2 regions of the Flexivirga aerilata genome follow, and region 2 is predicted to be linked to the other one. Evidence: riboswitches for the same ligand, from Rfam matches in the RefSeq annotation. Region 2 holds a riboswitch; the other holds the start of a gene.
What was found. A riboswitch is a leader RNA that binds a small molecule or an ion and turns the genes downstream of it on or off. The one in region 2 is predicted to bind cobalamin.
Positions count from the first base shown of each region.

Region 1 (4,406 bases), on a different contig from region 2:
ATCTCCTGCGTCCCAACCGATCCGGTCGATCTCGACCCTCATGCGCGCCGAGCCTGACGGCGCAACAGCACGATGAGCACCGGGGTGCCGACCGCGGCCGTCACCACGCCGATCGGGATCTCGCTACCGCCGCCGAGAGTGCGCGCCGCAGTGTCCGACCAGAGCATCAGCAACGCACCGCAGATCGCCGAGGCGGGCAACAGGATGCGATGTCCTGGCCCGGTGACCAGCCGCACCACATGCGGCACGACGAGGCCGACGAACCCGATCGGCCCGACGACCGCCACCGTGGCGGCCGTCATGAGTGCCGTGCCGGTCAGCAGGATCCAGCGGATCGTTGTGACGTTGACCCCGAGCGAGCGCGCCGACACCTCCCCGAAGGCGAAGGCGTCGAGTGCCGGAGCGCACAGCCCGAGACCGATCATCGCCGCCACGAGCAACGCCACCAGAAAGACGGCGTCACCGCCGCGCACCCCGGCGAACGACCCCAGCGTCCAGTCGAGCACCGCCCGTGCGCCATCCCGCGGGCCGAGCACGATGACGATGAAAGACGTTGCGGCACTGCACAATTGGCCGACCGCGACGCCAGCCAGGATCGTCCGCCCGGGTGGCAGTTGTCCCGACCTGCCGGTGGCGAGGGCCAGCACCAGCACGAGTGCGACGAGCGCCCCGACAAAAGCCGTGCCGGCCACGCCATAGCGGGACGGGATGCCCGGCAGCGTCCAGCCGAGGATCAACGCCGACACCGCTCCCACCGCGGCGCCGCTGGAGACCCCGAAGAGATAGGGGTCGGCCAGGTCGTTGCGGGTCAGCGACTGCAGCACGCAACCGCACTGCGCCAGCGCCGCACCCACCGCCATCGCCGCGACGATCCGCGGCAGCCGCAGCTGCCAGACGATCTCGTCGTCCATCGGGGTCACACCCGCGCCGCCGATCAGCTGCATCCGCCGGGCAACCACCTCGAGCACCTGGCCGGCGGGGACGTGCACCGGCCCGGTGCCCAACGCGATCACCGCGCTTGCCAGCACCGCCGCCACGCCGACGGTCAGGACCAGCAGCCGGAGCGCGGTCGACGGCGCCCGGCATCCCGCCGTCGTCACGTCGCCGGCAGTGCGGTGAGCTGGTCGGAGACGGCCTTCGCGCCGTCGACGAGCCGCACCCCGGGCGTGGTCTCGCTGAACGGCAGCACCACGAAACGGTTGCGCTTGACCGCCGTCAGCTTGCGCAGCACCGGGTCGGCGCGCAGATACTTCTTCTTCGCGTCCGCGGTGCTCCACGATGCGTCGGCGAGCACGATCACGTCCGGGTCGGCGGCGACGACCTTCTCCCAGGACCCGTCCGCCCAGCCGCCCGGCAGCCCCGCAAAGACGTTGCGCGCACCCACCGCGTCCATCACCAGTTGCGGCCCGCCCTTGCCGGCACCGACGAACGGCGTCTTCTCACCGGAGTCATACCAGAGCACCGTCGTGCCCTTGCCCGCAGCCGTCGAGCGGACCGTGGCGAGCTCGGACCGTTGCGCGTCGACAACACCCTCTGCTTTGTCACGTATGCCGAAAACGCTTCCCACGTCGGTGATTTCGCGCCAGGCACTGTCGAAGGTCGGCGCCGCTGCCGGCGTCCCCTTGGGGCAACCGAACGGGCTCAGGTAGCTGCCGATCCGCTTGCCAGCCAGCTCCGCCCGCGTGCCGATTGCCTTGGCGTCGAACGCGCTTGCGTAGGCGGCATACGCGAAGTCCGGCTTGGCCGCGACGAACTGCTCCTTGGTCGGATACTCCTTCGCCAGCACCGGCACCGACCGGTATGCCGCGGCGTACTTCGCGGACACCTCGTCGTCGAGGTAGGCGGTGCCCGCCATCCGGTCCTGCAGGCCGAGCGCGAGCGCGACCTCGGTCGCGCCCTGATTGAGCGTGACGAGCCGACGCGGAGGAGCCTCGACCGTGACCCGCACGCCGCAGTTGGTCAGGGTCACCGGCGAGAACGCCGTCGACGCGGAACCGGTCGCCGCAGAGCCCGCGCCGGGCCCGCCGCCGGACGGGGCATCGGCGCACGCGCCGAGCAGGAGGGACGTGGCGGCGGCAGCCGCGGGGAGGCCGATCCGACGTGGGCGCATGGCGCAAATCGCTTTCATCAGGGGCCGAACGCGAGGCCCACAGGTGTGTCCGGCACCGGCAGGTCTTCGGGCTCGGGTTCGTCCGAGCGTGGCGCCTTCCCGGGTCGGAACCCAGTGGCGTCGTGCCACGCTCGTCACCCCTACCGCTGCGCGTCAGCTCCGGATTCGGACCGGATTCCCTTGCATCGGTGATGCGACCAGTGTCGAGTGGGGAGTGCCCCACGGCGCCGATCGTAACCGAGGCCCGATCGGCGTCCCCGCACCGATGCGACTGCGGCAGACTGGGCACCGCACCGACGAGACAGCGAGACAGCGAGACAGAAGGAGTCGACATGTCCGACGCGACGATGGACGAGGCGGCCAAGCAGCAGGTCAAGGACGCGCTCGTGCGGCACCTAAAGGGTGAGCTCGACGCCTCGCAGACCGCGGTGTCCACCGAGCAGCGCACCGCCCAGGTCGACCCGGACGACTCGCACTCGGTCGACGACACCGCACAACTGGACGAGGCCGGTGACAAGAACGCCATCTTCGAGCAGGTGGCCGACACCGAGCGCTCGGACGTCGCGACCGCGGAGAGCCTGGACTTCTCGGTGACCGACGTCGTGCGGCCCGGCGCGATCGTCGGGTTCGGCGGCGACCGTTACGTCGTCGGTGTCGTCACCGACGCGTTCGACGCCAACGGCCTGAGCTACGAAGGCATTTCGCAGGACTCTCCGGTGTATGCCGAGATCGACGGCAAGCGCGCCGGCGACACGTTCACCATCAACGACCGGCAAGCACGGATCGACTTCCTGGCCTGACCACGGCCCGCTGCCGCACCATCGCGACGCTCACCGCCAGCGTCCACAGGCTCCACACCAGCCCCATCGTCGCGGTGGTGCCCCAGCCCTGCGCGCTGTAGAAGTCGGCGGCGTTGTCGCCGAAGTAGACCGCGGGCAGGAACGCCAGGTTGACCGCCGCCAGCACGATCGCCGACCGGCCGACCCATCGCGGCAGCAGCTGCGACCGGGAGAGTATGACGGCGAACGCGATCAGGAAGGCCGCCATCAGCAGCCGGGAGACGCCGCCCTGCAGGAGATACTGCGCCGGCGCATAGGGGCCCTCCGTGGTGGTGTCGATGTCCTGCCGGGTGGCGATGGCGGCGCCGACCTCCATGGACTGCGGCACGAAAACCACCACCGCCCAAGCGAGCCCAGTCAGCTGCATGACATTGGCCGGCCAGTCGAGAGCCGGCGCGTGGCGTCCGATCCAGCTGCGCAGCCCGGTGAAGAAGACGATGTAGAACGTGCACCCGACGATGCCGATCAGGCTCCGCGTGAGGATGTTGGCGTCGGGCGGGGCGCCGTCATACAGGAAATAGAGGGGGACCTGGAGCACGATCAGCGCGCTCGCGATCAGGCCGAAGATGCCGACGTTCCGGTGGGTTGCCATGACTGTGACTCCACTCAATCGTGAGGTTTTGCACCGTGATTGAGGCTATGAGTCAGCTGTGGCCGGCACAGTGGGCTCAGGCCGTGGCTTCCGGCAGCCACGAGGTGGAGCTAACTCCCTTGTGCAGGATCGGGTGGTCAGCCGAACAGCTCGTCCATCGACGGCACCGTGACGGGGGTGGCGGATCTGCTGGCGGCACAGTCAATGTCACTGTCGATGCCGATGTCAGTGTCGATGTCGACCGGCGCCGCAGGGCGCGTCACGTCGACCCGGTCGGCGACGGCCAGCACCTCCGGGGTCAGGAAGCGGCTGGGCTTGGCGAGCACGTGCCGGGCGTGGAAGCTCGTCGGGTGGGTGGGCAGCCGGCCCGGCGAGTAGACGTGCAGGGTGTCGCGGGCGCGGGTCACCGCGACATAGAACAGTCGCTCCTCCTCGGCGAGGCCCGCGTCGGAGGTCAGCGCCATGTCGGACGGGATGGCCCCGTCGGACGCCCGGATCAGGTGCACCGCCGACCACTCCAGCCCCTTGGCCGAATGAATGGTCGACAGGGTCAGGTAGTCCTCGTCGAGGTAGGGCTGCTTGGCCCAGTCGCCGGCGACGTTGGCCGGGTCGATCGTGGCGTCGGCGATGAAGGCGCGCAGATCACTCCCGCCGGCCGCGGACTCCACGAGGCGCTCGATGTCGGCCGACCGGCGTGACCAGTCGGCGTAGTGCACCCGCAGCAACGGCAGCACCGCGGCGTGACACGCCTCGACCACGGCTGCCGTCGCGTCGGCGGACTGAGCCGTGCGCAACTGGTCCAGGGTCGCGGCCAGCCCGGGGCGGGCCTTGTCCGAGGCGGTGCGCAATGCCTCGTCATACCTGC
Region 1 covers NZ_JABENB010000001.1:942,150-946,555, forward strand. Annotated here, with positions in the region: gene HJ588_RS04465 (ABC transporter ATP-binding protein) at 1-42, opposite strand, end outside; gene HJ588_RS04470 (FecCD family ABC transporter permease) at 39-1,100, opposite strand; gene HJ588_RS04475 (ABC transporter substrate-binding protein) at 1,097-2,110, opposite strand; cobalamin riboswitch at 2,151-2,327, opposite strand; gene HJ588_RS04480 (hypothetical protein) at 2,443-2,910, shown strand; gene HJ588_RS04485 (hypothetical protein) at 2,873-3,541, opposite strand; gene HJ588_RS04490 (ATP-dependent helicase) at 3,679-4,406, opposite strand, start outside.
Region 1: linked by a shared signal. The riboswitch ahead of HJ588_RS04475 (ABC transporter substrate-binding protein) and the one ahead of HJ588_RS14250 (CbtB domain-containing protein) in region 2 are both predicted to bind cobalamin.

Region 2 (4,406 bases):
GCTGCCGTCATACGGCACACGGTGGCTCGTGACGCGAAGGCGCACCCGAGCCCCAACGCGGGTGTCGTGGAGAGTGCGTTCGCGGCGGCCCTGGGGGTGCGTCTGGGCGGCCGGAACGTCTACGCGTCGGGACCCGAGGACCGCGGCACGCTCGGCGACGGAGGACCTCCGGCGATCACCGATCTTCGGTCTGCCGTCCGGCTGCTGCGACAGATATCCGTTGCGGCTGCTGCTGTTTCGGTCGCCGTGAGCTTGCGGCGACCTGGTCGATGAGCAGGCCGATGCTGAGCGCGATCGCGATGCCGACGCCCGCGGCCAGCAGCGGGTTGTCGCCGAGCAACCGGCCGGCCAGCGCCCCGACGAGCACCGACCAGCCCGACCAGGCGGCGCACCCGATCGCGGCGTAGGTCAGAAACCGGCGTGCCCGCATGCCCGTGGCGCCCGCCGTCATCATCACCGCGATGCGCCCGACCGGGATGTAGCGCGCAGTGAAGATCAGCAGGCCGCCTCGGCGCTCCAGCTCGCTGCCGGCCCAGGACAGGGCCTTTGCCACCCGCGGTTTGCGTTGCCAGGCAAAGCGATTGGTGCCGAGGCGGCGGCCGATCAGGTAGGCGGCCGTGTCGCCGAGCAGTGCACCGACCGCGCCGACGATGCCGAGCAGCCACAGGTTGACTCCGCCCGCCTCCCCGAGCGCGGCCAGCGCGACGATCGCCGACTCACTGGGCAGCGGCGGGATGAAGGCGTCGAGCGCCCCGAGCGCGCCGATGACGGCATACACCCACGGCTGCCCGGCGAGTTGCAGGATGAAGTCGTTGACGGCTTCGAGCACGGGTCGGTCCCCCTGGAACGGATCGGATGGCGTGCCTTCGACGGTACGAACGATCGACGTGACCCACATCGTGCCCAGGTCTGGTGTGTCCTACGACCCAGGGAGGAGTGCGACCGCGGCGGCAGCCGCCTCGGGACTGTCGACCGTGGTGACACCGGCCGCCTGCGCGGGGCGGCGCACGACGACGACCAGCACCCCGAGCTGCGCCGCGGCAGCCAGTTTGGCGGCGGTGTAACTGCCGCCGGAGTCCTTGGTCAGCAGCACGTCGATCCGGTGCTGCCGCATCAGCGCCACTTCCCCGGGTATGGCGTAGGGCCCGCGATCGTGCACGACCCGCCATGCGGTCGGCACCTCGACGTCGGGGTCCACGACGCGCAGCAGCACCTCCCGGCCGGCCCAGGCGGACGTGAAGAACGGCAGCGTCTGGCGCCCCGTCGTGAGGAACGGCCGCTGTCCCCATCGCTCGGCGATCTCGCGTGCCGCGTCGTAGTCGTCGGCCCAGTGCCAGGTGTGCGCGTCAGGGTGTTCGGCCCATCCGGGGCGCGCCAGCCTGATGAGCGCAATCCCGCTCTCAGCACAGGCTTTTCGGGCGTTCTCCCGCATCCCGGTGGCAAAGGGGTGGGTTGCGTCGACGACTGCCTCAATCCGGTGCTCCGTCAGGTAGTCGCGCATCCCGGTCACACCGCCGAAGCCACCGATCCGCACCTGCCCGACCGGCAGGCGCGGGGCAGTCACCCGGCCGGCGAGCGACGACGTCAGGTCGTGGCCCGCGGCATACAGGATCTCGGCGAGGGCCCGCGCCTCGGCTGTTCCGCCCAGCAGCAACACACGCACCCGCGAGAGACTACGCGGCGGGCGTCGCGGAGGGTGTAGCCTGGCGCCGCGTCACAGCATGAGGAAGCCGGTGAAAATCCGGCGCGGTTGCGCCACTGTGTGTCCGCCCACCCCGCGGATGAGTCAGACACTCGGCTGTGACGGACAACGATCCACGATCGGGACGCATCATCCCGGAGGAGTTGACCCATGAGCACCGTTTCCGTCGAGTCGCGCCAGCGACCGGCCACCCAGGTCTCGACCTACACGCTCAGTCAAGCAGGGCGGATCGCGCTGCTTGCGTTCACTGTCTTCGCGGCGCTGGTCGTCTACTACTTCATCGGCGTCGATCAGGGGATGACGTCGGTGTTCGGGAAGTCGACCGGCATCCATGAGTGGATGCACGACTCGCGGCATTTCCTCGGCTTTCCCTGCCACTGAGCCGTCAGTCATGGAAATCCGCGTCATCGGGCGCGGAGCCCTCGCCGGTCTCGTTGCCGGCATCCTGGGCTTCGTCTTCATGCGCATCTTCGCCGAACCGCTGATCGACCAGGCGGTGAGTTACGAGTCGAGCCGCGACGAGATGATCGCCGCACTGCGGCGAGCTGCGGGCCTGTCGGTGGAAACCGAAGGGCACGAGATGTTTTCGCGCACCACTCAGGAGACGTTCGGTGCGGCGACGGGGGTCGTCGGCATCTCCGTTGCGATGGGTGTGTTGGTCGCGGTGGGCTTCCTGGTGCTGCACGGCAAGGTGCACGTGCGGCCGCGCACGCTCGCCTGGCAGATCGCCGGCTTCGGTTTCCTCGGCATCTTCCTGCTGCCGTTCGTGAAGTATCCGGCGAGTCCACCGGCCGTCGGCCACGAGTTCACCATCCGCACCCGCGGCGTGCTCTACCTGTCGCTGGTGCTCGTGTCGCTCGTCCTGCTGGGACTGGCCGTCTTCGCGGCATACAAGCTGACGCCGCGACTCGGGGCACTGCGGGCCGTGCTGCTCGCCGGGCTTTGTTTCCTGGCGCTCTTCGGTGTGGCCCTTGCGCTCTTTCCGTCGGTCGGCGACCTGCCGGCAAACGTCGCCGTCGCGCACGACCTCGGATTTGCCCGGGCGGCAACGGAAACGCCGCAACCGATCACCAACACGTTCGACAAGACGGTCACGGTGGACGGCTTCAGCTACGCACCGGGTCAGATCGTCTTCCCTGGCTTCGACCCGGACGTCTTGTGGAAGTTCCGCTGGTATTCGCTCATCGAACAGGTCATCGTCTGGTCGGGGATCGCGTTTGTCTTCGGCGGGCTGATGGATCGCCTGCTGCTTCGCCGCGTAGGCGCCGATGCGGCGGGTGCCGTTGCGACTGAACGGATTTCGGCCTGACGTCGGCACTCGGCGACTACCTCGCCTTCGACCTGCACGAGGCGTCCGCGGCCCCGGATGGGTCGTGGAGTCGTATGACGCAACTGCTCTCCCCCGCGTGGTTGAGGCAGCGAGTGGACACCGTCCAACGGCTGCTGCGTCAGCCCGGCGGCGCACCCGTCGAACGGCGGGTGGCGGCCTCGACGGCGCACCTGGGCATCGTGGCGAAGCTGGTTGCCGCGCACATCGGCGCGCGGGCACTGGGGTGGCCTGGAGTCGTGCTGTCACCGGACCAGGTGTGGTGCCGGGAAACCGCGGATGGACCGTTGGCGTTCTCGTTCGCGGCTGCCACATACCCGCGAGATCCGTTGCAGGACAGTGTCATCGAGACTTTCACCACCGCCGTTTCCGGCAGCTTCGCGGTCAGCGAGCGGGTCCTGTGGGGCAACGTCGGTTCGGCCGCCAACAGCACGGTCACGCTGATGGGCATGGCGAGGCCCGACCTCGTGCCGGCCGCGACCGCCGAGGCCGATGCTGTCCTCGCGGATCCGCGCGTCGACGGCGGTGGCCTCCACAGCGGCCCCCGCTTCCGGCGGCGCAGCTGCTGCCTGATCTACCGCGCCGCGGGCACCCGCGAAGCCGTCTGCGGCGACTGCGTGCTCGGCTGAGTGCGGAACCGTCGGCGATACTCGGTAGGAGTGGTGTCGAGCCGCCGCCGGAAGGCCCGCACCAGAGTGTCGACCGTGCCGAGACCGCAGGCGCCCGCGATCCGGTCGAGCGTGTCGTCGGTTGTCTCCAGTCGGTTGCGGGCCGCCTCGACGCGCAGCGACTCGACATACGCGTGCGGCGTCTTGTCGCAGGGTGCCGGTGAGCGACGTCGCTTCCGGATGCGCACTGGTCCACAACACGGTCCGTTCACAGGAGGACGGCATCGTCACTCGGACGGTGTATGCCGAGGTGCCGCCGCGCGTCGAATACAGCCTCACCGACCTCGGGCGGAGCCTCGCCGACATCGTCGCCGCGATGGACGAGTGGGGTGCCCGCTACCGCTGACAGCGACTCACGGCTGCAGCACAACCTTGATGCAGCCGTCCTCCTTCTTCTGGAACATGTCGTACCCCTTGGCGGCATCGGCCAGCGGGAGGTGGTGGGTCGCGAGGCCCTCGACGTCGAAGACGTCCTCGTCGCGGCCGAGCACGTCGCGCAGTTCGTCGGTCCAGCGGCGCACGTTCGCCTGACCCATCCGCAGCGTGATCCCCTTGTCGAACATATCCATCAGCGGCATCGGGTCGACCATGCCGCCGTAGACGCCGCTGAGGGAGACGGTGCCGCCGCGGCGCACCGCGTCGAGCGCGGTGTAGAGCGCCTTCAACCGGTCGATTCCGGCCCGCTCCATGGCTTTTCGGGCGATGGCCT
Region 2 covers NZ_JABENB010000002.1:506,702-511,107, reverse strand. Annotated here, with positions in the region: gene cbiB (adenosylcobinamide-phosphate synthase CbiB) at 1-273, shown strand, start outside; gene HJ588_RS14260 (DedA family protein) at 176-829, opposite strand; gene HJ588_RS14255 (cobalt-precorrin-6A reductase) at 920-1,663, opposite strand; cobalamin riboswitch at 1,684-1,816, shown strand; gene HJ588_RS14250 (CbtB domain-containing protein) at 1,853-2,083, shown strand; gene HJ588_RS14245 (CbtA family protein) at 2,094-3,011, shown strand; gene HJ588_RS14240 ((2Fe-2S)-binding protein) at 3,086-3,658, shown strand; gene HJ588_RS14235 (helix-turn-helix domain-containing protein) at 3,604-3,885, opposite strand; gene HJ588_RS19815 (winged helix-turn-helix transcriptional regulator) at 3,858-4,043, shown strand; gene HJ588_RS14225 (alcohol dehydrogenase catalytic domain-containing protein) at 4,051-4,406, opposite strand, start outside.